One region of the Micromonospora robiginosa genome, then DNA from elsewhere that is predicted to be linked to it. Evidence: riboswitches for the same ligand, from Rfam matches in the RefSeq annotation. Region 1 holds a riboswitch; the other holds the start of a gene.
The links. Region 1 has a riboswitch for thiamine pyrophosphate ahead of H1D33_RS01035 (ECF transporter S component). Riboswitches for the same ligand answer to the same signal wherever they lie in the genome.
Positions count from the first base shown of each region.

Region 2: another riboswitch for thiamine pyrophosphate. It lies ahead of thiE (thiamine phosphate synthase); the one in region 1 lies ahead of H1D33_RS01035 (ECF transporter S component).

Region 1 is NZ_CP059322.2:197,895-212,862, reverse strand. It holds gene H1D33_RS01095 (DUF6703 family protein) at 1-200, shown strand, start outside; gene H1D33_RS01090 (metal ABC transporter substrate-binding protein) at 295-1,236, shown strand; gene H1D33_RS01085 (metal ABC transporter ATP-binding protein) at 1,233-1,997, shown strand; gene H1D33_RS01080 (metal ABC transporter permease) at 1,999-2,868, shown strand; gene H1D33_RS01075 (ArsR/SmtB family transcription factor) at 2,903-3,205, shown strand; gene H1D33_RS01070 (Fur family transcriptional regulator) at 3,202-3,597, shown strand; gene H1D33_RS01065 (hypothetical protein) at 3,643-4,248, shown strand; gene H1D33_RS01060 (hypothetical protein) at 4,258-4,428, shown strand; gene H1D33_RS01055 (acyl-CoA dehydrogenase family protein) at 4,487-6,436, opposite strand; gene H1D33_RS01050 (DUF6328 family protein) at 6,537-7,040, opposite strand; gene H1D33_RS01045 (sugar isomerase domain-containing protein) at 7,132-7,881, opposite strand; gene H1D33_RS01040 (alpha/beta fold hydrolase) at 7,878-8,714, opposite strand; TPP riboswitch at 8,792-8,898, shown strand; gene H1D33_RS01035 (ECF transporter S component) at 8,974-9,564, shown strand; gene H1D33_RS01030 (ABC transporter ATP-binding protein) at 9,718-11,148, shown strand; gene H1D33_RS01025 (energy-coupling factor transporter transmembrane component T family protein) at 11,145-11,945, shown strand; gene H1D33_RS01020 (hypothetical protein) at 12,368-12,763, opposite strand; gene H1D33_RS01015 (MTH1187 family thiamine-binding protein) at 13,011-13,307, shown strand; gene gndA (NADP-dependent phosphogluconate dehydrogenase) at 13,436-14,878, shown strand; gene H1D33_RS01005 (thioredoxin reductase) at 14,882-14,968, opposite strand, start outside.
Region 2 is NZ_CP059322.2:6,231,474-6,246,441, reverse strand. It holds gene H1D33_RS28220 (thiazole synthase) at 1-447, opposite strand, end outside; gene thiS (sulfur carrier protein ThiS) at 444-644, opposite strand; gene thiO (glycine oxidase ThiO) at 635-1,765, opposite strand; gene thiE (thiamine phosphate synthase) at 1,759-2,385, opposite strand; TPP riboswitch at 2,380-2,491, opposite strand; gene H1D33_RS28200 (DUF559 domain-containing protein) at 2,611-3,525, shown strand; gene H1D33_RS28195 (aldo/keto reductase) at 3,834-4,796, opposite strand; gene H1D33_RS28190 (nucleotidyltransferase domain-containing protein) at 4,825-5,622, opposite strand; gene H1D33_RS28185 (ABC-F family ATP-binding cassette domain-containing protein) at 5,619-7,298, opposite strand; gene H1D33_RS28180 (class I SAM-dependent methyltransferase) at 7,340-7,945, opposite strand; gene H1D33_RS28175 (hypothetical protein) at 8,071-9,234, shown strand; gene truA (tRNA pseudouridine(38-40) synthase TruA) at 9,301-10,134, opposite strand; gene rplQ (50S ribosomal protein L17) at 10,209-10,769, opposite strand; gene H1D33_RS28160 (DNA-directed RNA polymerase subunit alpha) at 10,804-11,826, opposite strand; gene rpsD (30S ribosomal protein S4) at 11,922-12,548, opposite strand; gene rpsK (30S ribosomal protein S11) at 12,563-12,970, opposite strand; gene rpsM (30S ribosomal protein S13) at 12,989-13,369, opposite strand; gene rpmJ (50S ribosomal protein L36) at 13,522-13,635, opposite strand; gene infA (translation initiation factor IF-1) at 13,725-13,946, opposite strand; gene H1D33_RS28130 (hypothetical protein) at 14,186-14,356, opposite strand; gene H1D33_RS30370 (DUF1707 SHOCT-like domain-containing protein) at 14,326-14,712, opposite strand.

The sequences.
Region 1 (14,968 bases):
TCGCCGCGCTGGTGCTGGTGCTGGTCGGCCTCTTCGCGCCCGGCCCGGCCGGCGGCGTCCTGCTGCTGGTGCTGGCCGCCGGGCTGGTCTGGTTGATGACGGTGACCTGGCCGGTGCAGGCCCCGGCGACCCGGGTGCTCCGGCTGCTGATGCTCACCCTGCTGATCGCGGTGGCGCTGGCCAAGCTGATGGTCGGCTGAGCCGCGCCGGGCCACGCCGAGGCGAGCTGACCTGCGCTGACATGCAAGCATGCGTTTTTGACAATAATTTTCGTTGTCGCGGACAGTTGGTCCCATGACCGTTCGCGCCACTCCCCGCGCCCTGGCCGCCGCCACCGCCGCCCTGCTCACCCTGGGCGGCGCCGCCGCCTGCTCGGACGGCGGCGGCGGGGGCAGCGACCCGGACCGGGTCGACGTGGTGGCCGCGTTCTACCCGCTCCAGTTCCTCGCCGAGCGCATCGGCGGGGACCGGGTCGTGGTCGGCAACCTCACCAAGCCGGGCGCGGAGCCGCACGACCTGGAGCTGAACCCCCGCCAGGTCGGGCAGGTGGTCGACGCCGAGGTGATCGTCTACCTGACCGGCTTCCAGCCGGCCGTGGACGAGGCGGTCGAGCAGAACGGCGGCGACCGCGCGTTCGACGTGGCCGGCGTGGCCCCGCTGCTCGACGCCGCCGCCGGCGGCCACGAGCACGAGGGTGAGGCCGGTCACGAGGAGGAGGGCGGCGGCAAGGACCCGCACCTCTGGCTCGACCCGACCCGGCTGGCCACGGTGGGCGACCGGCTCGCCGAACGCCTCGGCCGGGTCGACCCGGACCACGCCGCCGACTACACCGCCCGCGCCGGCGCGTTGCGCGCCGAGCTGACGACGCTCGACACCGCGTACGCCGACGGCCTGCGCACCTGCCAGCGCCGGGAGATCGTGACCAGCCACACCGCCTTCGGCTACCTGGCCGAGCGCTACAAGCTGGAACAGATCGGCCTCACCGGGCTCACCCCGGAGTCCGAACCCGCCCCGCAGCGGCTCGCCGAGGTCGCGAAGGAGGCCCGCGAGCACCGGGCCGGCACGATCTTCTTCGAGACGCTGGTCAGCCCGAAGGTCGCCGAGACGATCGCCCGCGAGGTCGGGGCGAGGACCGCGGTCCTGGACCCGATCGAGGGCCCACCGGCCGAGGGCGACTACCTCACCGCGATGCGCGCCAACCTCCAGACCCTGCGAACCGCACTGGACTGCTCATGACCTCACCCGTGATCGAGATCGCGCACGCCACCGTCGGCTACGACGGCCGGCCGGTGCTGCGGGACATCTCGCTGACGCTCACCGCCGGCGAGGTGGTCGCCGTGCTCGGCGCCAACGGCTCCGGCAAGTCGACCCTGGTCCGCGCCGCGCTCGGTCTGGTGCCGCTCGGCGCCGGTTCGGTCGCCCTGTTCGGCACGCCGCAGCGCCGCTTCCGGCAGTGGCACCGCATCGGGTACGTCCCGCAGCGGCTCGGCGCCGGCGGCGGCGTGCCCGCCACGGTGGCCGAGGTGGTGGCGTCCGGGCGGCTGGCCCGCCGGGGCGTGCTGCGACCGGCCGGCCGGGCGGACCGGACGGCGGTGGCCGAGGCGCTGGGCGCGGTCGGGCTCGCCGACCGGGCCGGCGATCCGGTGGCCACCCTCTCCGGCGGCCAGCAGCAACGGGTCCTGATCGCCCGGGCGCTGGCCGGTGGGCCGGAGCTGCTGGTGCTCGACGAGCCGACCGCCGGGGTGGACGCGGCCAGCCAGGAGGCGTTCGCCGGGGCGCTGCGCGCGTTCCGCGACGGCGGCGGCACGGTGCTGCTGGTCGCCCACGAGTTGGGGCCGCTGCGCCCGCTGATCAGCCGGGCCGTGGTGGTGCACCAGGGCGGGATCGCCCACGACGGGGCGGTGCCCGAGCCGGCCGGCCACCACGCCGACCCGGACCACGAACACGTGCACCCGCACTGCGACGAGGAGCCCGCCGGGCTCTGGACGGGCATCTGAGATGGACCTCTTCCAGTACGACTTCATGCTCCGCGCGCTGGTCGGCGCGCTGGTCATCGGGCTGGCCGCGCCGGCGCTCGGCATCTACCTGGTGCAGCGCCGGCTGGCGCTGATCGGCGACGGGATCGGCCACGTGGCACTCACCGGCGTCGGCGCCGGGCTGCTGCTCAACCGTTCCCCGGTGCTGGTGGCGGTGCTCGCCGCCACGCTCGGCGCGGTCGTCATCGAGCTGGTCCGCGCGTACGGGCGCACCTCCGGGGACCTCGCTCTGGCGCTGCTCTTCTACGGCGGCATCGCCGGCGGCGTGATGCTGGTCGGGCTCTCCGACGCCAGCAGCGGGTCGCTCAACGCGTACCTCTTCGGGTCGCTGACCACGACGTCGCCGGGCGATCTGGTCACCATCGGCGTGCTCGGCGCGGTGCTGCTGGTGACCATGCTGGTGCTGCGTCCGGCGCTGTTCGCGGTCTGCCACGACGAGGAGTACGCACGGGTCTCCGGCCTGCCGGTGCGGGCGCTGAACCTGCTCATCGCGGTCGGCACCGCGGTGACCGTGACGATCGCCATGCGGGCGGTCGGGGTGCTGCTGATCAGCGCGCTGATGGTGGTGCCGGTGGCCACCGCCCAGCAGGTGACGCGCGGCTTCCGGTCGACCATGACCGCGGCGATGGCGCTGGGCCTGTTCGCGGCCGGCGCCGGGGTCTGGGTGGCGGCCACCGCCGACACCGCGCCCGGCGCCTCGGTGGTGCTGGTGGCGATCGGCTCGTTCCTGGCGGTGGCGTTGCTGGCGGCCGGCGTGCGGTCGCTGCGGCGACGCGGCCGGCCGGCGGCGCCCGCGACCGAGCCGGCCGAGCACGAGGTGGTGCTCGGATGAGGCCGGTCCAACCGGCAGTGGTTATCGTTACGAGGTGACCGGCACCAACGGGTACGACGCCTTCGACGGCGCGGGTGAGCTGCTGCGCGCCCTCTCGGCCCCGATCCGGCTCGCCATCGTCAGCGAGCTGGCCGAGGGCGAGCGCTGCGTGCACGAGCTGGTCGAGACGCTCGGCGCGCCGCAGCCGCTGGTCTCCCAGCACCTGCGGGTGCTGCGCGGGGCCGGCGTGGTGCGTGGCTCCCGGCGCGGTCGGGAGATCGCGTACGCCCTGGTCGACGAGCACGTCGCGCACATCGTCGCGGACGCGGTCAGCCACGCCGGGGAGGGACCGTCATGACCACCGGCGCGCCCCGCACCACCCGGCAGCGCAGCGCGGTCAGCGCCCTGCTCGACGAGGTCGAGGGCTTCCACAGCGCCCAGGACCTGCACGCCATGCTGCGCCGCCGGGGCGACCGGATCGGGCTGACCACCGTCTACCGGACGTTGCAGGCGCTGGCCGACGCCGACGAGATCGACGTGATGCGCCCGCCGGGCGGCGAGCACCTCTACCGGCGGTGCAGCGGCGGTCATCACCACCACCTGGTGTGCCGGGGCTGCGGCCGGACCGTCGAGGTGGCCGGCCCGGCGGTGGAGAAGTGGGCGGACCGGATCTCCGCCGAGCACGGCTTCACCGAGGTCAGCCACACCCTGGAGATCTTCGGGACCTGTCCGGCCTGCGCCGGCCGGTAAAACCGACCGGTGCCGGCGCGGCGGAGCCGTGGCAGGCTGTCCGGCGTGAAGATCTACGCCGACCGTTTTCCGACCGCCCTCCGCCAGCTCCTGACCGACCTCCTCGTGGTCGTCTGGGTGTACGCGGCGATCCGCTTCGCGCTCTGGCTGCACGACCTGGTGGAGAAGCTCGCCGTACCCGGGCAGAAGCTCGAGGGTGCGGGCGGCGGGCTGGCCGACAACCTGGCCGAAGCCGGCGGCAAGGTGGGCCGGGTGCCGCTGGTCGGCGACGAGCTGACCGCCCCCTTCACCCGCGCCGCCGACGCCGCGCGGGCGATGGCCGAGGCGGGCCGGGACCAGCAGGAGCTGGTCGGCCAGTTGGCCCTCGCGCTGGCCGTCGCGGTGCTGGTGTTCCCGCTCGGTCTGGTGCTGTTCGGCTGGCTGCCGCTGCGGGTGCGCTGGATGCGCCGGGCCGGCGCGGCGAAGGCGATGGCCACCGCGCCGGCCGGCCGGGACCTGCTGGCGCTGCGCGCGCTGGCCGGTCAGCCGCTGTCGAAGCTCAGCCGGATCGCGCCGGACGTGGCCGAGGCGTGGCGGCGCGGCGACGACGCCACCGTCGACGCGCTCGCCGCGCTGGAGCTGCGCAGACTGGGGTTGCGCGGCGGCCGGTAGGGTGTGCCGGTGCTGTACTTCCTGATCGTCGTCGCCGTGCTGCTGCTGGGTTACGCGGGCGTGCTGGTGAGTTTCGTCCGCAAGGGCCGCAAGATCCCGCCGTCGGCGTACCTGGTGCTGGCCGCGCTGAACGGCCTGATCCTCGCCGCGGTGATCGCATGGGCGGTCGCCCGCCGCTGAGCGGGTGTTAAGAGGGGCCCCCGCCTCTACCGAAGGCGTTAAGCAGGGGCCCCTCCTTTCACAGCCGGCGGCGGACGTCGTCGGCTGTGGAGGGGCCGGGCTGCCACGGGGCCACCCAGGGGAGGTCGGCGGGGGGCGTGAGGACGCCGGCCTCCACCGAGGCGTACCGGCCGGCGACGATCCGCTTCGCGGCGGCCACGTCGACCGAGTCGGTGTTCGACCACAGGCCGGTGAACAGCTCGTCGACGCGCAGCCGCGCCTGCCGGCAGAACAGGTCGGCCAGCTCGACGTTCTCCGGGTGCTCGGCCAGCTCGGCGTAGGCCCGGACGCAGACCGCGGACATCGCGAACAGCTCCGCGCCGATGTCCACCACCCGGCCCAGGAACGCCTGCTTGCGCTCCATCTTTCCCTGCCAGCGGGACATCGCGTAGAAGGTCGAGCGGGCCAGCTTGCGGGAGGTCCGTTCGACGTGCCGCAGGTGCCCGGCCAGCGGCCCGAACTCCTGGTACGCCCCGGGCGCCTGCCCCCGGCCGACCGCCAGGGTGGGCAGCCACTTCGCGTAGAACGCGCCGGCCCGGGCGCCCGCCTTCGCCTTGCGGCCCAGCCCGGCGTCCGGGTCGATGATGTCGCCGGCCACCGACAGGTGCGCGTCGACCGCCTCCCGGGCGATCAGCAGGTGCATGATCTCGGTGGAGCCCTCGAAGATGCGGTTGATCCGCAGGTCGCGCAGGAGCTGCTCGACCGCGGCCGGGCGCTCGCCCCGGGCCTCGAGCGAGTCGGCCGTCTCGTAGCCGCGCCCGCCCCGGATCTGGATCAGCTCGTCGGCGATCCGCCAGGCCATCTCGCTGGCGTACAGCTTGACCAGCGCCGCCTCGATCCGGATGTCGTTGCGGTCGTCGTCGGCGAGCAGGCAGGACAGGTCCAGCATGGACTCCATGCCGTACGTGGTGGCGGCGATGAACGCCAGCTTCTTCGCCACCGCCTCGTGCTCGCCGACCGGCCGGCCCCACTGGACCCGGTCGCCGGCCCACTCCCGGGCCACGTTGAGCGCCCACTTGCCGGCGCCCACGCACATCGCCGGCAGCGACAGCCGGCCGGTGTTCAGCGTGGTCAGCGCGATCTTCAGGCCCTTGCCCTCGCCGCCGATCACGTTCTCCCGGGGCACGAACACGTCGTGGAACCGGGTGAGGCTGTTCTCCAGGCCGCGCAGCCCGACGAAGGAGTTGCGCCGCTCCACGGTGATGCCCTCGCTGTCGCCCTCCACCACGAACGCGGTGATCCCGCCGCGCCGCCCCTCGCCGGCGGGCACCCGGGCCATCACCACCAGCAGGGTGGCGACCGTGCCGTTGGTGGCCCACAGCTTCACCCCGTTGAGCCGGTAGCCGGCGCCGTCGGCGGTCGGCTCGGCGGTGGTGGCGAGCCGGGCCGGGTCCGAGCCGACGTCCGGCTCGGTGAGCAGGAACGCGGACACCTCACCGGCGGCCAGCCGGGGCAGGAAACGGTCCTTCTGCTCGGGCGTGCCGAACATCTTCAACGGCTGCGGCACGCCGATCGACTGGTGCGCGGAGAGCAGCGCGCCGATCGCCGGGCTCACCGAACCGGCGAGCATCAGCGCCCGGCAGTAGTGCAGGTTGCTCAGCCCCAGGCCGCCGTACCTCCGGTCGATCTTCATGCCGAACGCGCCGAGCCGGGCCATCCCGTGGAACACCTCGTCCGGGATGCGCGCGTCGCGCTCGATCGCCGCGCCGTCCACCTCGCTGCCCAGGTACGCCCCGAACGCGCCGAGGAACTCGTCGGCGCGGGCCACGTCGGCCGGGTCGGACCGGGGCCAGGGGTCGATCAGGTCGAGCCGGAACCGGCCGAGGAACAGCTCCTTGCCGAAGCTGGGCCGGTCCCAGGCCGACTCGCGGGCCGCCTCGGCGACCTGGCGGGCCTCCTTCTCCGAGACCTGGCCCGCCTCGGTGGGTAGCGGCCCCACCCCGTCGGCATTGTTCTGGGTCGTGGTCACGGCTGCCTCCTGGATGGTCGGTCCGGATGCGACGAAAACGACGCTACCCCCGGGTGTTACCCAGGGGTAGCGTCGCGTGCACGCCCGATTTGGCGGACCGTCAGTCGCCGGTGAGCGTCGCCGGGTCGTCGTCATCGTCGTCGACGTCGTCCTCGCCCCAGTTGCGCCGGGCGAACGGCAGGATGGCCCAGAAGAGCAGGAACCAGACGCCGGTGACCGCGCTGAGCAGGAACGCGATCGGCCGGTCCAGCACGAAGTCGCTGACCAGCAGGACCGCGCTGACCATCGCGATCAGCATGAAGAACAGGCCGCCGGTGGCCATCCGGTGGGCGAAGCGGACCAGTTCCGGCTTGCGGCCCTGGCGGAACAGCGCCCGGTGGAACGCCACCGGCGAGATGATCATCGCGGCGGACGCGGCGGCCGCCAGCAGCGCCACGATGTAGACGTCACGCTGGAACTCCGTGGTCCGGGTGAACCCGTTGCTGAACGGCAGCGTCAGCAAGAACGCGAAGAGGATCTGCACGCCGGTCTGCGCGACGCGAAGCTCCTGGAGCAGGTCGGCGAAGTTGCGCTGCCACCGCTGCTTCTCGGATTCCTTGGACACTCGTGAACCTCCGGGGAAGACGGCACGGCCGGCGGGTGAACGCCCGCCGGCAGCAGCGCCTTTGCCCGATTCGGATGATCACGAAACCGACTCAGGATCCGCGCCGGATCCGCCCCGCGTACCGCGCCTCCAGCTCGGCGTTGTGCTCGTCGCCGCCAGTGATGTTGGCGGACAGGTAGACCGGTGGCCGCTCCCCCGCCGCGAGCAGCCGGGACACCACCTCGACGGTGATCTGCTGGGCCAGCAGCGCCGCGGTGATCGAGGAGACCGCGCCGACCGCGCCGCCCCCGGGCAGCGGCAGCGTGGCGTCGCCGTACGGGGCGCCGTTGTCCAGCACCACGTCGGCGAAGTCGGCGAGCTTGCGACCGGACGGGTGCCGCGACGTCATCCCCGCCGAGTGCCGCGACGAGGTGATCGCCACCAGGCCGTGACCGCGCTCCTTGACGACGGACGCGAACTCCACCATCGCCCCGTTCACCCCAGAGTTGGAGGCGAGCACGAACACGTCCGGCGGCCGGACCGGGGCCAGCTCGTAGAGGCGGTGCGCCACCGCCGGATCGCGTTCCAGCTTCGGGCCGAGCACGTCGGCCGGGTCGCCGCCGACCAGGACCAGGTCGCGCAGCGCGATCCGGTTGGTGGGCACCAGCCCGCCGGCCCGGCCGGCGATCTCCATGGCCAGCGCCTCGGAGTGCCCGGTGCCGAACGCGTGCACCACCGCGTCGGCGCGGACCGCCGCGGCGATCAGGTCGGCCGCCGCGGCCACGTTCTCCCGCTGCTCGGCGGCCACCCGCCGCATCGTCGACGTCACCGTCTCCAGGTACGCCTCGGCACTCACCGTCATCTCGTCTCCGTCCCTGCGGTCCGGGCGAGGATCGCCTCGGCCAGCGGGCCGGGCGCCTCGTCGGGAATCCAGTGGCTGACCCCGGGGAGCACCACGAAGCGGTAGTCACCGGTGACGCGCGCCGCGCACGCCTCGGCCGCGGTCCGGCCGATCGCCACGTCCCTGTCGCTCCAGACGTACGTGGTCGGCACCGCCACCGGCCCGACCGCCTTCATGTCCGACCCGCTCATCGCCCGATACCAGTTCAGCGCGGCGGTGAGCGCGCCCGGCTCCCGCATCGGGTCGGCGTAGCGGGCCACCGTGGCCTCGTCACCGACCCCGCGCAGCAGCCGGCGCAGCGCGGCCCCACGCATCGCCAGCAGCACCTTCTCGGCCTTGCCCGGCATCCGGAACAGCGCCATGTAGGCGGACTTCGCCTTCTGCCGCGCGTCGGTGGCGAGCGCGTGCCCCATCGCGGCCGGGTGCGGCACCGACACCGCGGTCAGCGTCCGCACCCGCTGCGGGTGCGCCGCCGCCAGCCCCCAGGCCACGATCGCGCCCCAGTCGTGGCCGACCAGGTGGGCGGTGGTCACCCCGAGCGCGTCCAGCACGGCCGCCGCGTCGGCCACCAGCTCCGGAATCCGGTACGCCTCGACGGCGTCCGGCCGCGCGCCGGGCGAGTAGCCGCGCTGGTCGAGCGCGTACGTGCGCAGCCCGGCGGCGTGCAGCGCGGGCGTCACCGCGTCCCACTCGCCGGCGTGCTGCGGGAAGCCGTGCAGCAGCAGGACGGGTTCGCCGTCCTCCGGGCCGCCGGTGCGTACGTCGAACGTCAGGCCCCGCGCCTCGATCCGCATGATCGCCACCGTAGCCGACAGACGCCCTGCTGGGCCCGGGGCCGGCGTCGGTGCTAGCGTCTGCGACGAGACAACTTCACATCCGACAGGGGAGCGCACAGCGCTGAGAGTGCGGGCCGGTGCCCGCAGACCCTCGAACCTGATCTGGGTAATGCCAGCGCAGGGAGTTCGGTCGACCTCCAGCCGCGCCGCCGTCCGGGCGTTTCCGGGCGCGGCGTGCGTCTTCTCCTGGTTCCTCACCACGAACTGGGAGTCCGCCATGAACCACACCGACAGCAACCGCTGGCGTACCGTCGACATCGTCGTCGCCTCGGTCATCGCCGTCACCTTCGGCGTCGTCTTCTGGGCCTGGGGCCTGCTCTGGAGCGCCACCGACGCGGCGTTCGCGTTCTTTCCGCCGGCGCAGGCGGTGCTCTACGGCGTCTGGCTGATCCCGGCGGTGCTCGCCGGCCTGATCATCCGCAAGCCCGGTGCCGCGCTCTACTGCGAGACGGTGGCCGCGATCGTCTCCGCGCTGCTGGGCAGCCAGTGGGCGGGCATCGTGATCCTCCAGGGCCTGATGCAGGGCATCGGCGCCGAACTGGCGTTCGCCGTGTTCCGCTACCGCTCGTTCAAGCTGCCGGTGGCGGTGCTGGCCGGCGCGCTCACCGGCCTCGGTGCGGCGATCTTCGACTTCGTCTACTGGAACAAGGCCTACGAGCTGACCAACTACCGCATCCCCTACGCGCTGATCACCATCGTCAGCGCCACCGTCGTCGCCGGCCTCGGCGCGTGGGTGCTCACCCGGGCCCTGGCCAACACCGGCGTCCTGGACCGCTTCCCCGCCGGCCGAGACCGAGCCCTGGTCTGACGGGGATCCCACTGTCGATCATGAAGTTGACGGTGGATTCGGCGCGTTGTGGTGCCGTCAACTTCATGATCGACGAGGCGGAGGGGGTGGCGCGGTGAGCGGGGTGGTTCTGCGGGGGTTCGGGTGGCGGCACGGGGGCGGAAACGCTGGGCGGTGCGTCAGGTCGACCTGCGCGTGGAGAGCGGGGAGCGGGTGCTGCTGCTCGGGGCGTCGGGGGCGGGCAAGAGCACGCTGCTGGCGGCGCTGGCCGGGCTGCTGCCCGAGGACTCCGGCGAGCAGGAGGGCACCGTCGAGATCGACGGGCTCGACCCGCGCAAGGCCCGCGAACGGGTCGGCGTCGTCTTCCAGGACCCGGAGACCCAACTCGTGATGGCCCGCTCCGGCGACGACGTCGCGTTCGGGCTGGAGAACCGGGGCGTACCGGCCGAGGAGATCTGGCCCCGGGTGGACGAGGCGCTGCGCCGGGTCGGCTTCCCCTACCACCGGGACCGCCCGACCGCCGCGCTCAGCGGCGGTGAGCAGCAGCGGCTGGCCCTCGCCGGGGCGCTGGCGCTGCGACCGGGACTGCTGCTGCTGGACGAACCCACCGCCAACCTCGACCCGGCCGGCGCCACGCTGGTCCGCCGCGCCGTCGCGGACGCGCTCGACGCGGACACCACACTGATCCTGGTCGAACACCGGGTCGCCGAGGCACTGCCGCTCGTCGACCGGGTGGTGGTGCTGGAACCCGGCGGCGGGGTGCGCGCCGACGGCCCGCCCGAGGCGGTCTTCGCCGCGCACGGCGACGCGCTGGCCGCCGCCCGGGTCTGGGTGCCCGGCCACACCGTGCCGCCCCGGCACGCCGGCACGCCGGCCGGCGACGAGCTGCTCACCGCCGACCGGCTCGGCCTGCCACCCCGGCTGGCCCCCACCGACCTGCGGGTACGCGCTGGCGAGGCGCTCGCCGTGCTCGGCCCGAACGGCGCCGGCAAGTCCACCCTGGCACTGCTCCTCGGCGGCCTGATGCGCCCCGGCGGCGGCACGGTCACCGCCTCCGCCGACCTGGCCGGGCGGGACGCGCGTACTCCCCCGCACCGCTGGCGGGCGCCGGCGCTGGCCGGTCGGATCGGTTCGGTCTTCCAGGACCCGGAGCACCAGTTCGTCACCGCCACGGTCCGCGACGAGCTGGCACTCGGCCCGCGCCGGACCGGCCGCTCCGAGGCGGAGGTCACCACCACCGTGGACGCGCTGCTGGAGCGGCTGCGGCTGGACCGGCTCGCCGGCGCCAACCCGTACACCCTCTCCGGTGGCGAGGCGCGGCGGCTGAGCGTGGCGACCGCCCTGGCCACCGCGCCCCGCCTGCTGATCTGCGACGAGCCCACGTTCGGCCAGGACCGGCGCACCTGGCGGGAGCTGGTCGACCTGCTGGCCGAGCTGCGCGACGCCGGGCACGGCGTGGTCGCGGTGACCCACGACGCGGACTTCGTGGCCGCGCTGGCCGACCGGACGCTCACCCTGACCCGCCCGGCCGGGTCCGCCGACCCGGACCGTCCCGGTGCGGGGCGGCCGCCGTCGCCGCCGGGCCGCGGGGCGGGTGCGACGTGATCGACCTCGAACCGGTGGCCACGCCGGGCGCGCCCTTGGCCCGGCGCAACCCGGTGGCGAAGCTGGCCGCCGCGATGGTGTTCACCATCGTGCTGGTGGCCACGCTGGACCCGGTCGCGCCGGCCATCGCCATCGCCGTCGAGCTGGCCGTGCTGCCGCTGTTCGGCGTCCGCTACCGGGTGCTGGCCCGGCGGGCGTGGCCGCTGCTGGCCGCGGCCGTCGGCATCCTGGTCACCCTGGTGCTCTTCGCCGCCGACCGGTCCGGCCGGGTGCTCGTCGAGGCCGGTCCGGTGCTGGTCACCGAGGGCGTGCTGGTCACCGCGCTCGGGCTGGTGCTGCGGATGCTCGCGGTGGCGCTGCCCGGCATCATCGTCTTCGCCACCACCGACCCGACCGAACTGGCCGACGCGCTGATCCAGAACGCGAAGGCGCCGGCCCGGTTCGCCATCGGCGCGCTGGCCGCGTTCCGGCTGGTGCCGCTCCTCGAACAGGAGTGGCGGATGATCAGCATGGCCCGGCGGGCCCGGGGCGTGGACGCCGGCCGCAACCCGGTGGCCAAGCTGCGGCTCTTCGCGTCCACCGCGTTCACCCTGCTGGTCGGCGCGATCCGCCGGGGCACCCGCCTGGCGGTGGCGATGGACGCGCGCGGCTTCGACGCGGGCACCCCCCGCACGGTCGCCCGCCAGCAGCGCTTCACCACGGCCGACACCCTGCTCGTGCTCACCGCCGCCCTGCTGGCCGCCGCCGCCCTGACGACAAGCATCCTCCTCGGCACCTTCCGCCCCCTGATCGGCTGACCCCCACCGGGCCCTGCCGCGTCGATCATGAAGTTAGCGGCGGATCTCGTCCGTTTTGTCACCGCCAACTTCATGATCGACGCGGCAGGGCGGGGATCCGGAAAGGGAGTTGTTCGAGGAGGTCGGTCGGTGGGAGCCTTGCCGGCGCGGGGTCAAAGGGGGGTCGCGCGCCGCGTTTCGTGGGTGTGTGCCTCGCACCTCGAGAGACCCATGCCGTTCCACTCGCCGGGCCCGATGAGCGGTGGGTGGAACGCGGTGGGTGTCTACGCGCGCCCGAGACACCCATGCCGTTCCACTCGCCGCCCAGGTGAGCGGTGGGTGGAACGGTGTGGGTGTCTCGGGCCCCGGGGGGCGTGGCGGGTGCACTTCCGGGAAGGTCGGCGCGCTGCCGATCCCGCCCGGGGCCGGCAGCTTCGCGACGGTCAGCTTCGCCGGAAGGCGTAGAAGCGGGTCTGGCCGGCGCGCTGGCTGCTCCCCTTCATCCGGGTGCCTCGGCCACCGGGCGGGCCGGCCTTCGGCGGCGCCGGACGGGTCGGATTCGCTTCGCCCGGGGTCACGCCGGACGGTCCGTCGCCCGGCACCGGAGCGCCGGGTTCCACCAGGCCAGACAGGCTCTCGACGGGTGTCAACGCCGCGGGCGCCGACACTCCCGGCACGACCGGAGCGTCCAAGGTGCCACCCGGCACCACCTCACCGAGCCGGAGCGAAGCGGGCAACGCCGCGTCGGACAACATCGGGCCGGCCGACGCGCCGTCGGACAGCGTCGGGGTGGGCGGCGACGATCTGCGGGACTTCTTCGGGCTGCGCTTCGCGGGCATCCGCGGGCCTCCTGTCTGTCGGGCGCGCCGACCACGGACGCGCCGAGCGGGTGCCCCGGTGCGATCCGACCACGACGGACACCGCACGAACAGCGGCGGGAGGAGGATGCGGACGCCCGGAGCGGGACGGGTCCACGGCGACTGCGGCGGTGGACCGGGCTCGGAGGAAGGGCGTCAGTTACGCATGCCGACACGCTAACCCGACGCGGACCGATGCCACAGCCGAATTACTGGCACCATCGTCGGCATGCTGATCGCGTTCTCGATCACCCCGCTCGGCGTGGGTGAGTCCGTGGGCGACCTGGTCGCCGACGCCGTACGGGTGGTCCGCGAGTCCGGCCTGCCGAACCGGACCGACGCCATGTTCACCACCGTCGAGGGCGAGTGGGACGAGGTGATGACGGTGGTGAAGCGGGCCGTCGACACCGTCGCGGCCCGGGCGCCCCGGGTCAGCCTGGTGCTCAAGGCCGATCTGCGTCCCGGGGTGACCGACGCGTTGACCGCGAAGGTGGCGCACGTCGAGGCGCGTCTCGCCGAAGGGTGAGACACGGCGCCACCGCCTCCTCACCCACCGTCGAGGTGTGGTCCGCTGACGCGGCGACCGCGATACGGTCGCTGGACGGCAACGAGGACGGTCGCAGTACGCGACGCGGACGAGAGGTGGCGGTACGCATGGCAGAACAGGCGACGGCGCAGATCGGGGTCACCGGTCTGGCGGTGATGGGTCGCAACCTGGCCCGGAACCTGGCCCGCAACGGCTTCTCCGTGGCGGTGCACAACCGGTCGCCGGAACGCACCCGCACCCTGGTCGCCGAGCACGGCGACGAGGGCACCTTCGTGCCGTCCGAGTCGCTGGCCGACTTCGTCGGCTCGCTGGAGCGCCCGCGCGCGGTCATCGTGATGGTGAAGGCCGGCGCGCCCACCGACGCCGTGATCGACGAGCTGATCCCGCTGCTGGAGGAGGGGGACATCGTCGTCGACTGCGGCAACGCGCACTTCGCCGACACCCGCCGCCGGGAGGAGGCGCTGCGCGCGCAGGGGCTGCACTTCGTCGGCACCGGGGTCTCCGGCGGCGAGGAGGGCGCGCTGCGCGGCCCGAGCATCATGCCGGGCGGCTCGGCGGAGTCCTACCAGAAGCTGGGCCCCATCTTCGAGAAGATCGCCGCGCAGGTCGAGGGCGAGTCCTGCTGCCGGCACGTCGGGCCGGACGGCGCCGGGCACTTCGTGAAGATGGTGCACAACGGCATCGAGTACGCCGACATGCAGCTCATCGCCGAGGCGTACGACCTGTTGCGGGCCGGCCTGTCGGCGAGCCCGGCGGAGATCGCGGAGATCTTCCGGGAGTGGAACGGCGGCGAGCTGGAGTCGTTCCTCATCGAGATCACCGCCGAGGTGCTCGGCCACACCGACGCGGCGACCGGCCGGGCGTTCGTGGACGTGGTGCTCGACCAGGCCGAGCAGAAGGGCACCGGCCGCTGGACCGTGCAGAGCGCGCTGGACCTGGGCATCCCGATCACCGGCATCGCCGAGGCCACGTTCGCCAGGTCGCTGTCCGGCCACGCCGACCAGCGCGAGGCGGCCCGCCGGGTGTTCGCCGACGCCGGCGAGAAGTGGCAGGTGGACGACCGGGACACGTTCGTCGAGGACGTGCGCCGCGCGCTGCTGGCCAGCAAGATCGTCGCGTACGCGCAGGGCTTCGACCACATCCGCGCCGGCAGCCGGGAGTACGACTGGAACATCGACCTGGGCGGCACGGCCACCATCTGGCGGGGCGGCTGCATCATCCGGGCCCGCTTCCTGGACCGGATCAAGGAGGCGTACGACGGCGAGCCGGACCTGTCGACGCTGCTGGTCGCGCCCTGGTTCGCCGAGCGGGTCAGCGCCGGCGTGCCGGCCTGGCGGCGGGTGGTGGCCGACGCGGCCCGGGCGGGCGTGCCGACCCCGGCCTTCGCGTCGTCGCTGGCCTACTTCGACGCGCTGCGCGCCGAGCGGTTGCCGGCCGCGCTGATCCAGGGCCTGCGGGACAACTTCGGCGCGCACACCTACCACCGGGTGGACCGGGACGGCTCGTTCCACACGCTCTGGGCGGGCGACCGCTCCGAAGTGGAGGGCTGAGGCTCACCACGCCCGCTCGGGCGGGTCGGGGGCCCAGCCGGTGACCGGTTCGCCGGTGGCCAGCTCGCCGATCTCGCCGGAGCGGACCGC
Region 2 (14,968 bases), 670 kb from region 1:
GCCGACGTCGGCCAGCCGGCGGGCCAGCACCGGATCGTCCGACGTGTACGGCAGCACGGTGAACCCGTCGGCGACCAGGTCCTCGGCGGCGCGCAGCAGCTCCACCCCGTCGGGCAGGAGCGTGCGCTCGTCGCCGATCACCTCCAGCTTCACCCAGTCGGTGTCGAACGCCTCCCGGGCCAGGTGCGCCGTCTTCACCGCCTCCACCGCCGTCCGGCAGCCCGCCGTGTTCGGCAGCAGCCGTACGCCGCAGCGGTCCAGCAGGTCGAGCAGCCCGCCCGCGCCGACCGGTGCGGTGTCCACCCGGCGCAGCGCCAGCGTCACCAGCCCGGTGCCGGAGGCGCGGATCGCCGCCTCCAACACGTGCAGGTTGGCCGCGCCGCCGGTGCCGAGCACCAGCCGGGAGCCGAACGCGACACCGCCGATCTCCAGGGACATGCCGCTCACCCGCCCTGCGCGGCGCTGAGCACCTCGACCCGGTCGCCGTCGCGCAGCACGCTCACCGGCCAGCCGCCGCGCGGCACCACCTCGCCGTTGACGGCGACCGCCAGGCCGCGCTGCTGATCGGTGACCGCGCGGACCACCTCGGCCAGCGTGACGCCGTCGGGCAGCGTCCGTCCCGTGCCGTTGACGATCAGTTCCACCGGGGCTCCTTCGGAAACCGGTCGGGGGTGAACGGGGCGAGCGCCGGATCCGGCTCGCCGGTGACGATCAGCTCGGTGACCAGGTCGGCGGTGACCGGGGTGAGCACGATGCCGTGCCGGTGGTGCCCGGTGGCGGCGAGCACGCCGGGCCGGCCGGGCAGCGCCCCGATCAGCGGCGCGTTGTCCGGCGTCGCCGGGCGCAGCCCGGCGACCGCCTCCACCAGCTCGTACTCGGTCAGCTCCGGGACCAGCTCGACGGCGGCACGCAACAGCCGCAGCACGCCGCCGGCGGTGACCTCGGTGTCCGCGCGTTCCTCCACGGTCGCGCCGACCACCACCTCGCCGCCGGCCCGGGGCACCAGGTAGACCGGCTCGCCGTCGGCGTACCCCCGGATCACGTGCCGGAAGCCCGGCGGGCCGCCGCCTGGCGCGCGGAGCCGGAGCACCTGGCCCTTCACCGGCCGCACCGGCAGGCCGGTCAGCGCCGCCGCGCCGCAGCCGGCCGCGACCACGGTGACCGCCGCGTCCACCTCGGACAGCGCGCCGACTCGCGCCGGCCGGAACACCACGCCGGCCCGCTCGGCGGCGACGCGCAACGCGGCGACCAGCCGGCGCGGGTCGACCTGGTGGTCGCCGGGTGCGACCGCGCCGCCGCGCACCCGGGTGGCCAGCGCCGGCTCGCGGTCGCGCAGCGCCGACGGGCGCAGCGGCGTGATCGGCAGTCCCAGACCCTGCTGGTACGACCACAGCCGCCCCGCCTCGGCCAGGTCGTCGGCGGTGAGCCCGACCACGAGCGTGCCCTCGGTGCGATAGCCCGGGTCGACGCCGCTCGCCTCGGCCAGCTCGGCGGCGAAGCCCGGCCAGCGGGCCGCCGACTCGACGAGCAGCGCGGTCAGCTTGTGCTCACCGAAGTACGCCTCGGCGACCGGGGAGAGCATGCCGGCGGCGACGTGCGACGCGCCCGACCCGGGGCGGTCGTCGTACACGCTGACGCGCAGCCCGCGCTGCGCGCACCGCCACGCCACCGCCAGCCCCACCGCCCCCGCCCCCACCACCCCCACCTGAGTAAGGCGGGGCCCCCGCTTAACGCTTTCGGTAGAGGAGGGGGCCCCGCTTAACACGTCAGCGCCCCGAGCAGCTCGGCGGTGGCGCGTGCGGGGTCGGCCGCCGAGGACAGCGCGCCGACCACCGCCACCCCGTACGCCCCGGCGGCCCGCAACGCCGGCACCGACGCGGCGGTCACCCCGCCGATGGCGATCACCGGCACGGTCACCGCCCCGGTCACCGCGCGTACCCCGTCCGGGCCGATCGGCGCGGGCAGGCCCGGCTTCGTGGTGGTGGCGTGGCACGGGCCCACGCCCAGGTAGCCGGCCCCGGCGGCGACCGCGGCCCGGGCGGTGACCGGCTCCCGGGCGGTCGCGCCGAGCACCGCGTCGACGCCGAGCACCCGCCGGGCGGCCGCCACGGGCAGGTCGTCCGCCCCCACGTGCCCACCGGCCGCGCCCACCGCCAGCGCCACGTGCAGCCGGTCGTTGACCAGGCACCGCGCCCCGTACGGCCGGCACGCCTCGACCACCCGCCGGGCCAGCTCGTACGCCTCCCGGTCGGTGGCGTCGTCCGCCACCCGCACCTGCACGACGAGTTCCGCGCGGGCCACCGGCAGGGCGGCGCGCAGCACGGCGAGCGGGTCCCGCCCCGGCCGGGTGTCGGTGATGAGATGCAGTCGTCCCAGGGACGGCACGGCAACGCTCCTCCCTGCGCCGGCATTACCCGGATCAGGTTCGACGGTCGGGGGCTGTCAGCCCCCCTCTCAGCCCGGTCCGCACCGGGCTCCCGTGGGTCACTTGCGGCCTACCGTACGACGCTCCCCCGGCCGGACGGAAGAGCGGGTGAGGTTTTTCCCACGACCGCACCACTCGACGGAACGGGACGGCGGGTGACTGTCGCATCACGACACGCTGACCGGATGGCCGCACCCGCCCGTGTCCCGCGCCGCCTGTGGTCGGTGCCGTTCCGCGCCGGCGACGCGGTGCGCGACGGTCTTCTCACCCGGGCGATGCTGCGCGGGCCGACGTGGGTCCGCCTGTTGCAGGACGTGTACGTGCACGGCGACGCCTACCGCCCCGACGACCATCGGATGTGGTGCGAGGCGGTCGCGCTGCGGCTGCCGCCCGGCGCCGCCGTGGCCGGCCGCAGCGCCGCCTGGCTTTTCGGTGTCGACCTGCTCACCCGGGACGAACCGGTGACGGTGCTCCTGCCGACGACCGCCCGGCTGCGCCCGCATCCCCGGCTGTCGATCGTGCGATCACCGCTGCCCGATGAGGATCGCACCCGGTTCGCCGGGCTGCCGGTCACCACCACGCTGCGCACGGCGTTCGACCTGGGTCGCCACAGCCCCCGGGTGGAGGCGGTGGTCGCCGTCGACGCGCTGCTGCGTCGCCGGGTGGTGGAACCGGCCGCGTTACGCGCCTACGCCGCGGAACGCCCGGGCTGGCCGGGCTCGGCGCTGCTGCGCGAGGTGCTGAAGTTGGCCGAGCCGTCGAGCGAGTCCCCCATGGAGACGCGCCTGCGGCTGCTCCTCCTCGACGCCGGTCTCGGCCCGCTGACCGCCCAGCACGAGGTGCGCCACGGCGGGCGCTTCGTGGCCCGGGTGGACCTGGCCTGGCCGGCGTTGCGCGTCGCGGTCGAGTACGACGGCGACCAGCATCGGGAGCGGGCACAGTTCCGGCGGGACGTGGCGCGCCTCAACGCGCTCCGTTCCGCTGGCTGGATCGTGCTCCGCTTCACCGCCGACGACGTGCTCCGCCGCCCCGAGGCCACGGTCGCCCTGGTGCACCAGGCCCTCGTGGAACGCCGCCGCATCACCGCCCGGCCGCGCTGACCTCGCGCACGCCCTAGCCGACCTTGGCTCGCCCCGGAACTGGACGGCGTCGCGGCGTCGCATGCCCCAGCCTGCGCTGGCGTGACCGGGGCGGCCCGACGCACACCGGAGCATCTCATCACCGGACGCTTTGCCAGGCAGCACGACCCTGGTTGCCGTGGAAGTCCGACCCACCTCGCTGACGTTCATAGCGTTCCACCCACCGGCGTCTCCGCCCGTGAGTGGAACGCTATGAACGTCAAACCGGTCCGGAGACAGCCATCGCGTTCCACTCACCGGACCGCTCACCGAACACTTCGCCCAAGAAGTCAGAGGAGGGCGTCGAGGGCGTCCTGGTCCTCGTCGGTGGGCTGCCAGGTGCCGGCGTCGGCGTTGGCGCGTACCTGCTCGGGCGTGGTCGCGCCGGCGATCACCGAGGTCACCGCGGGCCGGGCGGCCAGTCCGCCGATGGCCACCTGGAGCATGCTCACCCCGCGCTCGGCCGCGTACGCCTCGATCGCCTCGATGGTGTCCCAGCGCGCCGCGGCCAGCCGCTCGGCGTACCGGCCGCCGCCAGCGAGCCGGCTGCCCTCGGGGGGCTGCTGACCGCGCTGGTACTTGCCGGTGAGCAGCCCGTTGGCGAGCGGGAAGAACGGCAGCATGCCGAGGCCGAACCGCTCGCAGGCCGGGATCACCTCGTCCTCCACGCCCCGCTCCAGCAGCGAGTAGTGGTTCTGCGCGGAGATGAAACGGGTACGCCCCTGCGACGACGCGGTCCAGTCGGCGTCGGCGATCTGCCAGCCGGCGAAGTTGGAGTTGCCGAGGTAGCGCACCTTGCCGGCGGTCACCAGGTCGTCCAGCGCGGCGAGCGTCTCGTCGATGGGCGTACCCGGGTCGGGCTCGTGCATCTGGTAGAGGTCGATGTGGTCGGTGCCGAGCCGGCGCAGCGACGCCTCGACGGCGCGGGCGATGTAGCGGCGGGCGCCCCGGGCGCCGTGGTCCGGCCCGTTCGCCCCGTTCATGTCCATGCCGAACTTGGTGGCGAGCACCACGTCGTCGCGGCGGCCCTTGAGCGCCTGGCCGAGCAGTTCCTCGGAGCCGCCCTGGGGTTCGCCGTAGATGTCGGCGGTGTCGAAGAAGGTGATCCCGGCGTCGAGCGCGGCGTCCACCACCGCCCGGGTGCCGTCGAGGTCGAGTTTGCGGCCGAAGTTGTTGCAGCCGATGCCGACCACGGACACCACGAGCCCGGAGTCGCCCAGTCGGCGATAGGTCATCTCACTCACGAGATCCACCCTATGCCCGCCGGACGCGGGCGGCGCCTCAGCCGAGCACGTCGACGGCCAGCGCGCGGGCGTCGGCCACCGTCGCCGACAGCTCGGCGGGGGTACGCCCCACCGCGCCGAGCAGCGCCTGGGCCCGATCGGTGAAGTCCGGCGGCGCGCCGGGCAGCCGGCCCGCGGAGGCGAGCATGCCCTTCTCGTTGACCAGCCACCGCCCGGCCCGCCCGTGCAGCGCCTGCGCCAGCACCCCGACCACCCGGAACAGGCAGCCGGCCACGTAGCCGGCGTCGCCGCCGGACGCGCCCTTGGCCGCGCCGTCGAGCAGCAGGCCGGTCTCCCAGCCGCCGGCGACCAGCGCCGCACCGAGCGCGGGCGGGTAGTCGACGGTCTCGGCGCGCAGCGCGGTCAGCTCACCGGTCGGGTCGGCGAGGATGCGGCCGAGCGCCACCTCCCCGGCGTACGCGTGGGAGTAGAACCCGAGCGGGTGCCCGGCCTGCACCTCAACCGTGTAGCGGCCGGCCCGGCACTCCGCCCACACCCGGTGCACCCGGTCGAGGTCCCGGTAGATCCAGTCCACCGCCGCCCCGCCGACGCGCAGCCAGCCGCCGCCGTCGACCCAGGGACCCCAGCCGCCGGGGGCGGTCAGCTCGACCGGTTCGTCGGCGATCGAGGCGGCGACCGCGCGCAGCCCGGCCAGGTCCGGCGTACCCCGGTAGTAGAGGCCGAGGTCCCAGTCGGAGTCGGGCCGGTGCTCGCCGCGGGCCCGGCTGCCGCCGAGCGCCACCGCCACCACGCCGTCGACGGCGCAGAGCCGGGCGGCCAACTCCCGGTCGATCATCCGACGTCCCAGACCGGTTCCGGCGTCTCCACCACGTCCCCGTCGCCGCGGAACAGCACGAACCGGTCGAAGGTGCGGGTGAACCAGCGGTCGTGGGTCACCGCGATCACCGTGCCGTCGAACGCGCCCAGGCCGGCCTCCAGCGCCTCGGCGGAGGCCAGGTCGAGGTTGTCGGTCGGCTCGTCGAGCAGCAGCAGCGTGGCACCGGACAGCTCCAGCAGCAGCACCAGGAAGCGGGCCTGCTGGCCGCCGGAGAGCGTGCCGAAGCGCTGGTCGCCCTGCCCGGCCAGCTCGTAGCGGGACAACACCCCCATGGCCGCGTGCCGGTCCATGCCGGTCCGGTGCTCGTCACCGCGCCAGAGGATCTCCACGAGCGTCTTCGCCATCAGCTCCGGCCGGTCGTGGGTCTGCGAGAAGTGCCCGGGCCGGACCCGGGCGCCGAGCCGGACCACGCCGTCGTGCGTGACCGGGGTGAGCGCGGCGGCGCCGTCGACCGGGGTGTTGCCCGGGTCGGGATCGGTGCCGCCGCGGGCGAGCAGGCGCAGGAAGTGCGACTTGCCGGTGCCGTTCGCGCCGAGCACCGCGACCCGGTCGCCGTACCAGATCTCCAGGTCGAAGGGGTAGGTCAGGCCGTCCAGCTCCAACTGCTCGGCGATCACCGCGCGCTTGCCGGTCCGCCCGCCGGTCAGCCGCATCCGGATGTCCTGGTCCTTCGGGGGTACGGGCGGCGGCCCGGCCTCCTCGAACTTGCGCAGCCGGGTCTGCGCGGCCTGGTAGCGGGACGCCAGCCCGTCGTTGTACGCGGCCTTCTGCTTGTACATCAGCATCAGCTCGCGCAGCTTCTGGTGTTCCTCGTCCCAGCGCCGGCGCAGCTCGTCGAGGCGGGCGTGCCGGGCCACCCGCGCCTCGTGCCAGCTCGCGAAGCCGCCCGGGTGCACCCAGGCGCTGCCGCCCTCGACGGCGACCACCCGGTCGGCGGTCTGCGCCAGCAGCTCACGGTCGTGCGAGACGTAGAGCACCGACTTGCCGGACTCGCGTAGTCGCGCCTCCAGCCAGCGTTTGCCCGGTACGTCGAGGAAGTTGTCCGGCTCGTCGAGCAGCAGCACCTCGTCCGGGCCGCGCAGCAGCAGCTCCAGCGCGAACCGTTTCTGCTGGCCGCCGGAGAGGGTGCGGACCGGCCGGTCGCGGGCGGCGTCCCACGGCAGGTCCAGCACGATGGTGGTGACGGTGTCGAAGAGCACCTCGGCGTCGTACCCGCCGCTCTCGCCCCAGGCGGCCAGCGCGTCGGCGTACGCGAGCTGGGCCTTGCCGGCGGCGGTGCTGTACTTGCCGCGGACCTCGGCCGCCCGCATGGCCGCCTCGGTCTCGACGAGCCGGCGCCCGGCGTCCTGCAGGGCCGGCGGGGCGAGCGACAGGGCCAGGTCGGCGAGCGTCGACTCGTCGCCGATCATGCCGATGAACTGCCGCATCACGCCCAGGCCGCCGGCCCGGGCGATCGCGCCGGTGCGCACCGGCAGGTCGCCGGCGACCATCCGCAGCAGGGTCGTCTTGCCGGCGCCGTTGGGGCCGACGAGCGCCACCTTGGCGCCCTCGCCGACCCGGAACGACACCTCGCCGAACAGCTCCCGCCCGTCCGGGAGGATGTGCCCGACCGCTGCCACGTCCACGTATCCCACGCCGGCATCCTGCCCGAGCGGGCGGTGCCGGCGACACCGGATTACCGGGTGACGCGGAGCACCCGGAAGCCCTTCTGGCTGGCCTGCCGTTCGACCTGCCAACCCTGCTCGACCAGCCAGCGGTGCAGCGAGTCGCCGCCGAGGTGGCGGGCCACCACGAGCCAGGCGACGCCGTCCGGGGCGAGCCGGGGCAGCCAGCGCCGCAGCAGGTCGTGCAGGTCCGCCTTGCCGACGTGGATCGGCGGGTTCGACCAGATCTGGGCGAACGTGACGTCCGCCGGCACGTCGTCCGGCGCGACGGCCCGGACCCGGTCGGCGGCGCCGATCCGGGCGGCGTTGGCGGTGGTGAGGTCGCGGGCCCGGGCGTTGACGTCCACCGCCCAGACGGTGGCGGCCGGCGCGACGGTGGCCAGCACGCAGGTGATCGGGCCGAATCCGCAGCCGATGTCGAGCAGCGGGCCGGCGACGTCGGCGGTCGGCAGGTCGGCCTTGCGCAGCAGCACCGCGGTGCCGGGGTCGAGCCGGTCGGCGGAGAACACGCCGCCGGCCGAGGCGAGGGCGTAGTCGCGCCCGGCGACGGAGAACTCGACCTCGCGCGGGCGGGCCGGGGCCGTGGGTTCAGCGGTGAAGTAGTGGTCGCCGGTCACGTCGGCATTCTCGCACCGCCCGTCGGCGGGCCGGGCGACGGTACGGCGGGTACGGGCGGACGCCACCCCGCCGGAATTTCCCGATATTCCCCCTGAAAGGGACAATCGGTCTTACTCTATCCCACATGGTGTACCGGTACGAGTCCGATGAGGACGCCTTCCTGGAGTACCCGGAGCCCGGGTCGGCACCGACCGGGCCCGTGGCCGCGACGCCGCCCCCGGCCGGGCCGTCGCCCTCCCGCTTCCCCACGCCGTCACTGCCGCCGGCGCGGGCCACCCGCCCGGCCCTCGACGACGGCCGGGCGCCCGCCCCCGCGCCGCCCGCCCCCGCGCCCACACCGGGCCGGCCGGCGCCGCCGCCCGGGGAACCCTCACCGGTGCCGCAACCCCTGCCACCCGTCCCGCAGCCGGTGCCCGCCGCGACGACCCGGACCACCGTGCCCATCCCGGCCGGCCCGACCTTCCGCACCGCCGAGGTGTCCGAGCTGTCCCGCAACCGCCGCGCCGGCCGGCGCGGCGGCCGGGTCTGGCAGACGCTGATCGGCGGCGCCGCCGTGCTGCTCCTGCTCTCCCTCACCGGCCTGGCCGTCGCGGCGCTGCTCGACGAGCGGGCCGCCACACCCCCGGCCGGCCAGCCCACCCCGCAGCCCACGGCGGCGGAGACGACCCCGTCGACCGGGTCCGACCTGGACTCCCGGGACACCGACCAGGCGCCACTCACCGTCAAGGAACTCTTCCCCGGCAAGCAACTGGTGGTCACCGACGGCAAGCCCGCCTACCGGGTGCTCAAGACCCAGACGAGCGCGAACTGCGCGGTCGCGGCCGCCGGCGAGATCGCCGACCTGCTGGTGCGGCTCGGGTGCAACCAGGTCGTCCGGGGCACGCTCCGCTCCCCCGACGGCGACCACCTGCTCACCGCCGGCCTGTTCAACCTGACCGACGTGGCCAGCACCCAGCGGGTACGCGACCGGATCCGACCGCTGCTCGACGACCGGCAGGGCCGGTTCCGGGGCCTGGCCGCCGGCGACGACACCGAGGCGGTGGAGAAGGCCGCCGCCCGGGTCGGCTGGCAGGTACGCGGGCACTACCTCGCCTTCTGCCTGGTCACCCGCGCCGACGGCGAACGCATCCCGACCGACGACGCGACCGCCCGCGAGATCATGTACGACCTCATCGAGCTGCACCTGAACCGGGGCGTGCTGGACCGCCGGGCCGCCGGCGGGACGGCCACGCAGCCCACCGGCGGCCCCACCGACGACAGCGCCGGCCAGCAGAACAACGACGACTGACCGCAGCACGACCACGGCCCGCCACCGACGCCGGTGGCGGGCCGCGCTGCGGTACGGGGAGGGCTCTCAGCCCTCGGCGACCGGCACCCGGAGCCGGCGGGTGAGGTCGGCGCGGCGGGCGTACCCGGCCGGGTCGGCCGGGTATCCGACCTCGACCAGGGCCAGCCCGTGCGCGGGCGCCACGGTCACCTCGCTGGAGCGTTCCCGGCGGGTCAGCAGGCCGGCCGGCCAGGCCACCGGACGCCGACCGTCCCCGGCGACCAGCATGGCGCCGACCAGGCTGCGGACCATGTTCTGGCAGAACGCGTCGGCCTGCACCGTGGCCACCAGGATCCCGTCCGGGTCGCGTCGCCAGTCGAGCCGGGTCACCTCACGCAGCGTGGTGGCGTTCTCCTTGCGCCGGCAGTACGCGGCGAAGTCGTGCTCGCCGACCAGACCGGCCGCGGCCTCGTTCAGCGCGGCCAGGTCCAGCGGCTTCGGCCAGGCCAGCGTGTCCCGCCGGCGCAGCGGCTCGGCACCCCACGGCGCGTCGGTGACCCGGTACTCGTAGCGCCGGAAGGTGGCCGAGAACCGGGCGTCGAAGTCGGCCGGCACCTCGGTCATCGCCCGTACCCGGGCGTCGGTGGGGAGCAGCCGGGCCAGCCGGCGCAGCAGCCGCCCCTCGTGCGCGCGCCACACCTCGGTCGGCAGGTCGAGGTGGCAGACCTGCCCGGTGGCATGCACCCCGGCGTCGGTGCGGCCGGCCACGGTCAGGCCGGTGACCGTGCCCGCGCCGAGCACGAGGTCGAGCGCCTCCATGAGCACCCCGGCCACCGTGCGCCGGGTGGGCTGCGGGGCCCAACCGGAGAAGTCGGTGCCGTCGTACGAGACGTCCAGCCGCAGCCGGGTCCGCTCGTCCACCTCGTACCTCCCGTTGACGGCGTCGGGCCCGGCACCCCGCGAGGGGATGCCGGGCCCGACGATGCTGCAGGCGATCAGGCCTTGTCGTTCTCGGTGGCCTCGTCGCTGTCCTCGCGGGCGGCGGCGGTGTCACCCGACGCGGAGACCGGCGCCTCGGCGTCCTGGTCACCGGCGGTCGACTTGGGGGCCTCCTCGGCCGGGGCCAGGGCCTCGACCTTGTCCTGCTGGGCGGCCTTGCGAGCGGCGGTCTTCTTGTTCGCCTTCGGCTCGGCGACCTGAAGCTCCTCCACCAGCTCGATGATCGCCATCGGAGCGGCGTCACCCTTGCGCGGACCGGTCTTCACGATCCGGGTGTAGCCACCGTTGCGGTTGGCGTACCGGGGCGCGATCTGGTCGAACAGGGAGAAGACCACGTCCTTGTCCTTGACGACGCCCGCCACCCGCCGGCGCGAGGCGAGGTCGCCACGCTTGGCCTTGGTGATGAGCTGCTCGGCCAGCGGGCGGAGCCGCCGGGCCTTCGTCTCGGTGGTCTGGATCTTGCCGTGCTGGAACAGCGCGGTGGCCAGGTTGGCCAGCATCAGCCGCTCGTGCGCGGGGCTGCCGCCGAGGCGGGGGCCCTTGGTGGGCGTGGGCATGCTTGGTGCTCCTCAGGTGTGGCGGCAGCGCGGACTAGAGCTGCTCGGTCTCGCGGTAGTCGTCGGTGTCGTAGTCGGCCTCGCCGAAGGCGTCCACGACGTGCGCCGGGTCGAAGTTCGGAGCCGAGTCCTTCAGCCCCAGGCCCATCCCGGCGAGCTTCATCTTGACCTCGTCGATCGACTTCTGACCGAAGTTGCGGATGTCGAGAAGGTCGGCCTCGGTACGCCCGATCAGCTCACCAACGGAGTTGATGCCCTCGCGCTTGAGGCAGTTGTAGGAGCGGACGGTGAGGTCCAGCTCCTCGATCGGCAGAGCCAGGTCGGCCGCGAGCTGGGCGTCCTGCGGGGACGGCCCGATGTCGATGCCCTCGGCGGTCTCGTCCAGCTCACGGGCGAGCCCGAACAGCTCCACCAGCGTCGAGCCGGCGGAGGCCAGCGCGGTGCGCGGGCCCATCGACGGCTTGGTCTCGACGTCGATGATCAGCCGGTCGAAGTCGGTCCGCTGCTCGACACGGGTCGCCTCGACGCGGTACGTCACCTTGAGCACCGGCGAGTAGATCGAGTCGACCGGGATCCGGCCGATCTCGGCGCCCGCCTGCTTGTTCTGCGCCGCCGTGACGTAGCCCCGGCCCCGCTCGACGGTCAGCTCCATGTCGAGCCGACCCTTGCCGTTGAGGGTGGCGAGCTTCAGGTCCGGGTTGTGCACCGAGACACCGGCCGGGGGCTGGATGTCACCGGCGGTCACGTCGCCCGGGCCCTGCTTGCGCAGGTACATGCTGACCGGCTCGTCGTGCTCGGAGCTGACGCACAGCTCCTTGATGTTCATGACGAGCTCGACCACGTCCTCCTTGACCCCGGGGATCGTGGTGAACTCGTGCAGGACACCGTCGATCTTGATCGAGGTGACCGCCGCACCGGGGATGGAGGACAGCAGGGTACGCCGCAGCGAGTTGCCGAGCGTGTAGCCGAAGCCGGGCTCCAGCGGCTCGATGGTGAACCGGGACCGGGTCTCGTTGATCGACTCTTCGGAGAGAGACGGTCGCTGGCTGATGAGCATCTTTTCTCTTCTCTTCCGGGGCGCCCGCTATTTGACGCCCACGACACAACTGTTCCGGTGGCCCGCCCCGGAGGGCGGGCCACCGCAACGAGCCCTTACTTGGAGTAGAGCTCGACGATCAGCTGCTCCTGGACCTGGGTGTCGATCACCTGGCGGGCCGGGAGCGAGTGCACGAGGACCTTCATCTGGCTGGGGATGGCCTCGAGCCACGCCGGAACGGTCTTGGAGCCGGCCTCGGCCTGCGCGACGATGAACGGGGTGAGCTCCTTGCTCTTGCCCCGGACCTCGACGATGTCGTGCTCCTTGACGCGGTACGACGGGATGTCGACCTTCTTGCCGTTCACCGTGAAGTGACCGTGCTTGACCAGCTGGCGGGCCATGTCCCGGGACTTGGCGTAGCCGGCCCGGTAGACCACGTTGTCCAGCCGCGACTCGAGGATCTGCAGCAGAACCTCGCCCGTCTTGGCCTTCTTGCCCACGGCCTCTTCGTAGTAGCCGCGGAACTGCTTCTCGAGCACGCCGTAGACGCGGCGGGCCTTCTGCTTCTCACGGAGCTGGAGCAGGTACTCCGTCTCCTTGGTGCGGCCGCGGCCGTGCTGTCCGGGCGGGAACGGCCGGGACTCGAACGGGCACTTCGGGCCATCGCACTTGCTGCCCTTGAGGAACAGCTTCATCTTCTCCCGCCGGCAACGGCGGCAGTCAGCACCGGTGTAACGAGCCATCTCTCTCTAACCTCTCAGACCCGACGACGCTTCGGCGGACGGCACCCGTTGTGCGGCTGCGGCGTGACGTCGGAGATCTGCCCGACCTCGAGGCCCGCGGCCTGCAGCGAACGGATGGCGGTCTCCCGGCCGGAGCCGGGGCCCTTGACGAACACGTCGACCTTGCGCATGCCGTGCTCCATGGCCCGACGCGCGGCGGCCTCGGCGGCCAGCTGCGCGGCGAACGGGGTCGACTTGCGGGAGCCCTTGAAGCCCACCTGGCCGGAGGAGGCCCAGGAGATGACCGCACCGGTCGGGTCCGTGATGGACACGATGGTGTTGTTGAAGGTGCTCTTGATGTGCGCCTGCCCGTGGGCGACGTTCTTGCGTTCCTTGCGCCGGACCTTCTTGACGGCGGCTCCGGCACGAGCCTTCGGTGGCATAAGTCTTCTGCGCTCCTATTACTTCTTGCCGGGCTTCTTCTTGCCGGCCACGGTCCGCTTCGGGCCCTTCCGGGTCCGCGCGTTGGTCTTGGTGCGCTGGCCACGCACGGGCAGACCGCGACGGTGCCGGATGCCGGCGTAGCAGCCGATCTCGACCTTGCGGCGGATGTCAGCGGCGACCTCGCGGCGCAGGTCGCCTTCAACCTTGTAGTTGCCCTCGATGTGGTTCCGGAGCTCGACGAGCTCCTCGTCCGTGAGGTCCCGAACGCGCTTGTCCGGCGAGATGCCGGTCGCGGCGAGCGTCTCCAGGGCGCGGGTGCGACCGACCCCGAAGATGTAGGTGAGCGCGATCTCCATCCGCTTCTCGCGGGGGAGATCCACGCCGACTAGACGTGCCATGTGCGGGCGTACTCCTCATGATTGTGGCGGAGGTGTGGACCCGTCCCACCCCGCTGCCCGAGCGGGCCCCGGCCTCCGACCGGGGGTCAACCACGAGGGGTACGCGCTGAGCGCACCGTCCGCGGCTGGGACGAACTTGGTGATGTGGGGCGTCAGCCCTGGCGCTGCTTGTGGCGCGGGTCGCTGCAGATGACCATGACCCGGCCGTGCCGGCGGATAACCCGGCACTTGTTGCAGATCCTCTTGACGCTCGGCTTGACCTTCACGGTTGCCTTACTTCCCATCTGGCCCGGAGCGCGCGAGCGCGACCCGGACGTCGAAGACGGACACGGGGACGTCCCGGCCGTCGTCAGGCTTACTTGTAGCGGTAGACGATGCGCCCGCGGGTCAGGTCGTACGGCGAGAGTTCGACGACGACCCGGTCCTCCGGCAGGATGCGGATGTAGTGCTGCCGCATCTTGCCGCTGATGTGAGCCAGCACCTTGTGGCCGTTCGCGAGCTCCACCCGGAACATGGCGTTCGGCAGGGGCTCGATGACCCGACCCTCGATCTCGATGGCTCCGTCTTTTTTCGGCATGTACTCCGCTGTCCTGACGTCGGTTGCTCCGGACGGCCCACAACGTCTTACACGGGCCACCAGACCAAGATCAGGAAGCCCGCGCCAGCCGCGGCTCCGACTCCCACCGAAGCGCAGGGTGGGCATGGCGGAGTGGACGCTGTGCGCCGATCTGAAAGTCTACGCCCGCCCGCGCACCGCCGCCAAACCGGCCGGCCCGGACGCCCGATTTCGGTCCCCGCTGTGACCAGCGGCACAGATCAACGGCGGCGGTCGCGGCGCTTCCGGCCGTGATCCACCCCGATCAGCCCCACCGACTGCATCAGCACCAGGCCGCCCCACGGCCCCAGCACCCAGAGCGGCCAGACGCCGGCGGCGTGGCCGGTGGTGATCACGCTGATCAGCCAGATCGGCACCAGCAGCGCGGCCACCCGCAGCCACGGCGTCCAGAGCCCGAGCAGCCGCGAGCGGGCATCCGGCTCGGCCACCGCCCCCGCCGGGGCGGTCGCCTCCGGCCCGGCCGGCGGGCCGCTGGTGGCCGACGCGGGCGGGGCGGGCGGCGGAGCGGGGCGGCCGGCACCACGGCCGACCGCTCGGCGGGCGCCGGGCCGGGCAGGTCGGCCACCACCTCGTCCAGCTCACCGTAGGTGCGGGCGCCGTACGTGCGAGCCAGCCGCTCGTCGTACTCGTGCAGGCCGAGCCGCCCTTCCTCCAGCGCCACCCGGAGCCGCTCCGCGATGGCCTCCCGGTCGCGGTCGGCCGCCCGCATCTCCCGCTGCCCGTCCATGACGGCAAGGATGCCACCGATCCGCCACCGCACGGGAACCCGGTCCTGCCGCGACCGAGCCGGTACGGCCGACGGTGGTCACGCATGGTGACGCCAGTGACGGACGATCACGCTTTTGAGCGTCATACCTCTCGGTCATAAATATGACCGAGAGGTATGACGCGAGAAGTAGTGATGCCGGGATCCGCCCGACCGAGAACCTAGCCGTCACACGCCGACGCGCCGGTCGATCAGCGCGCCGAGGTCGACCGGGGCC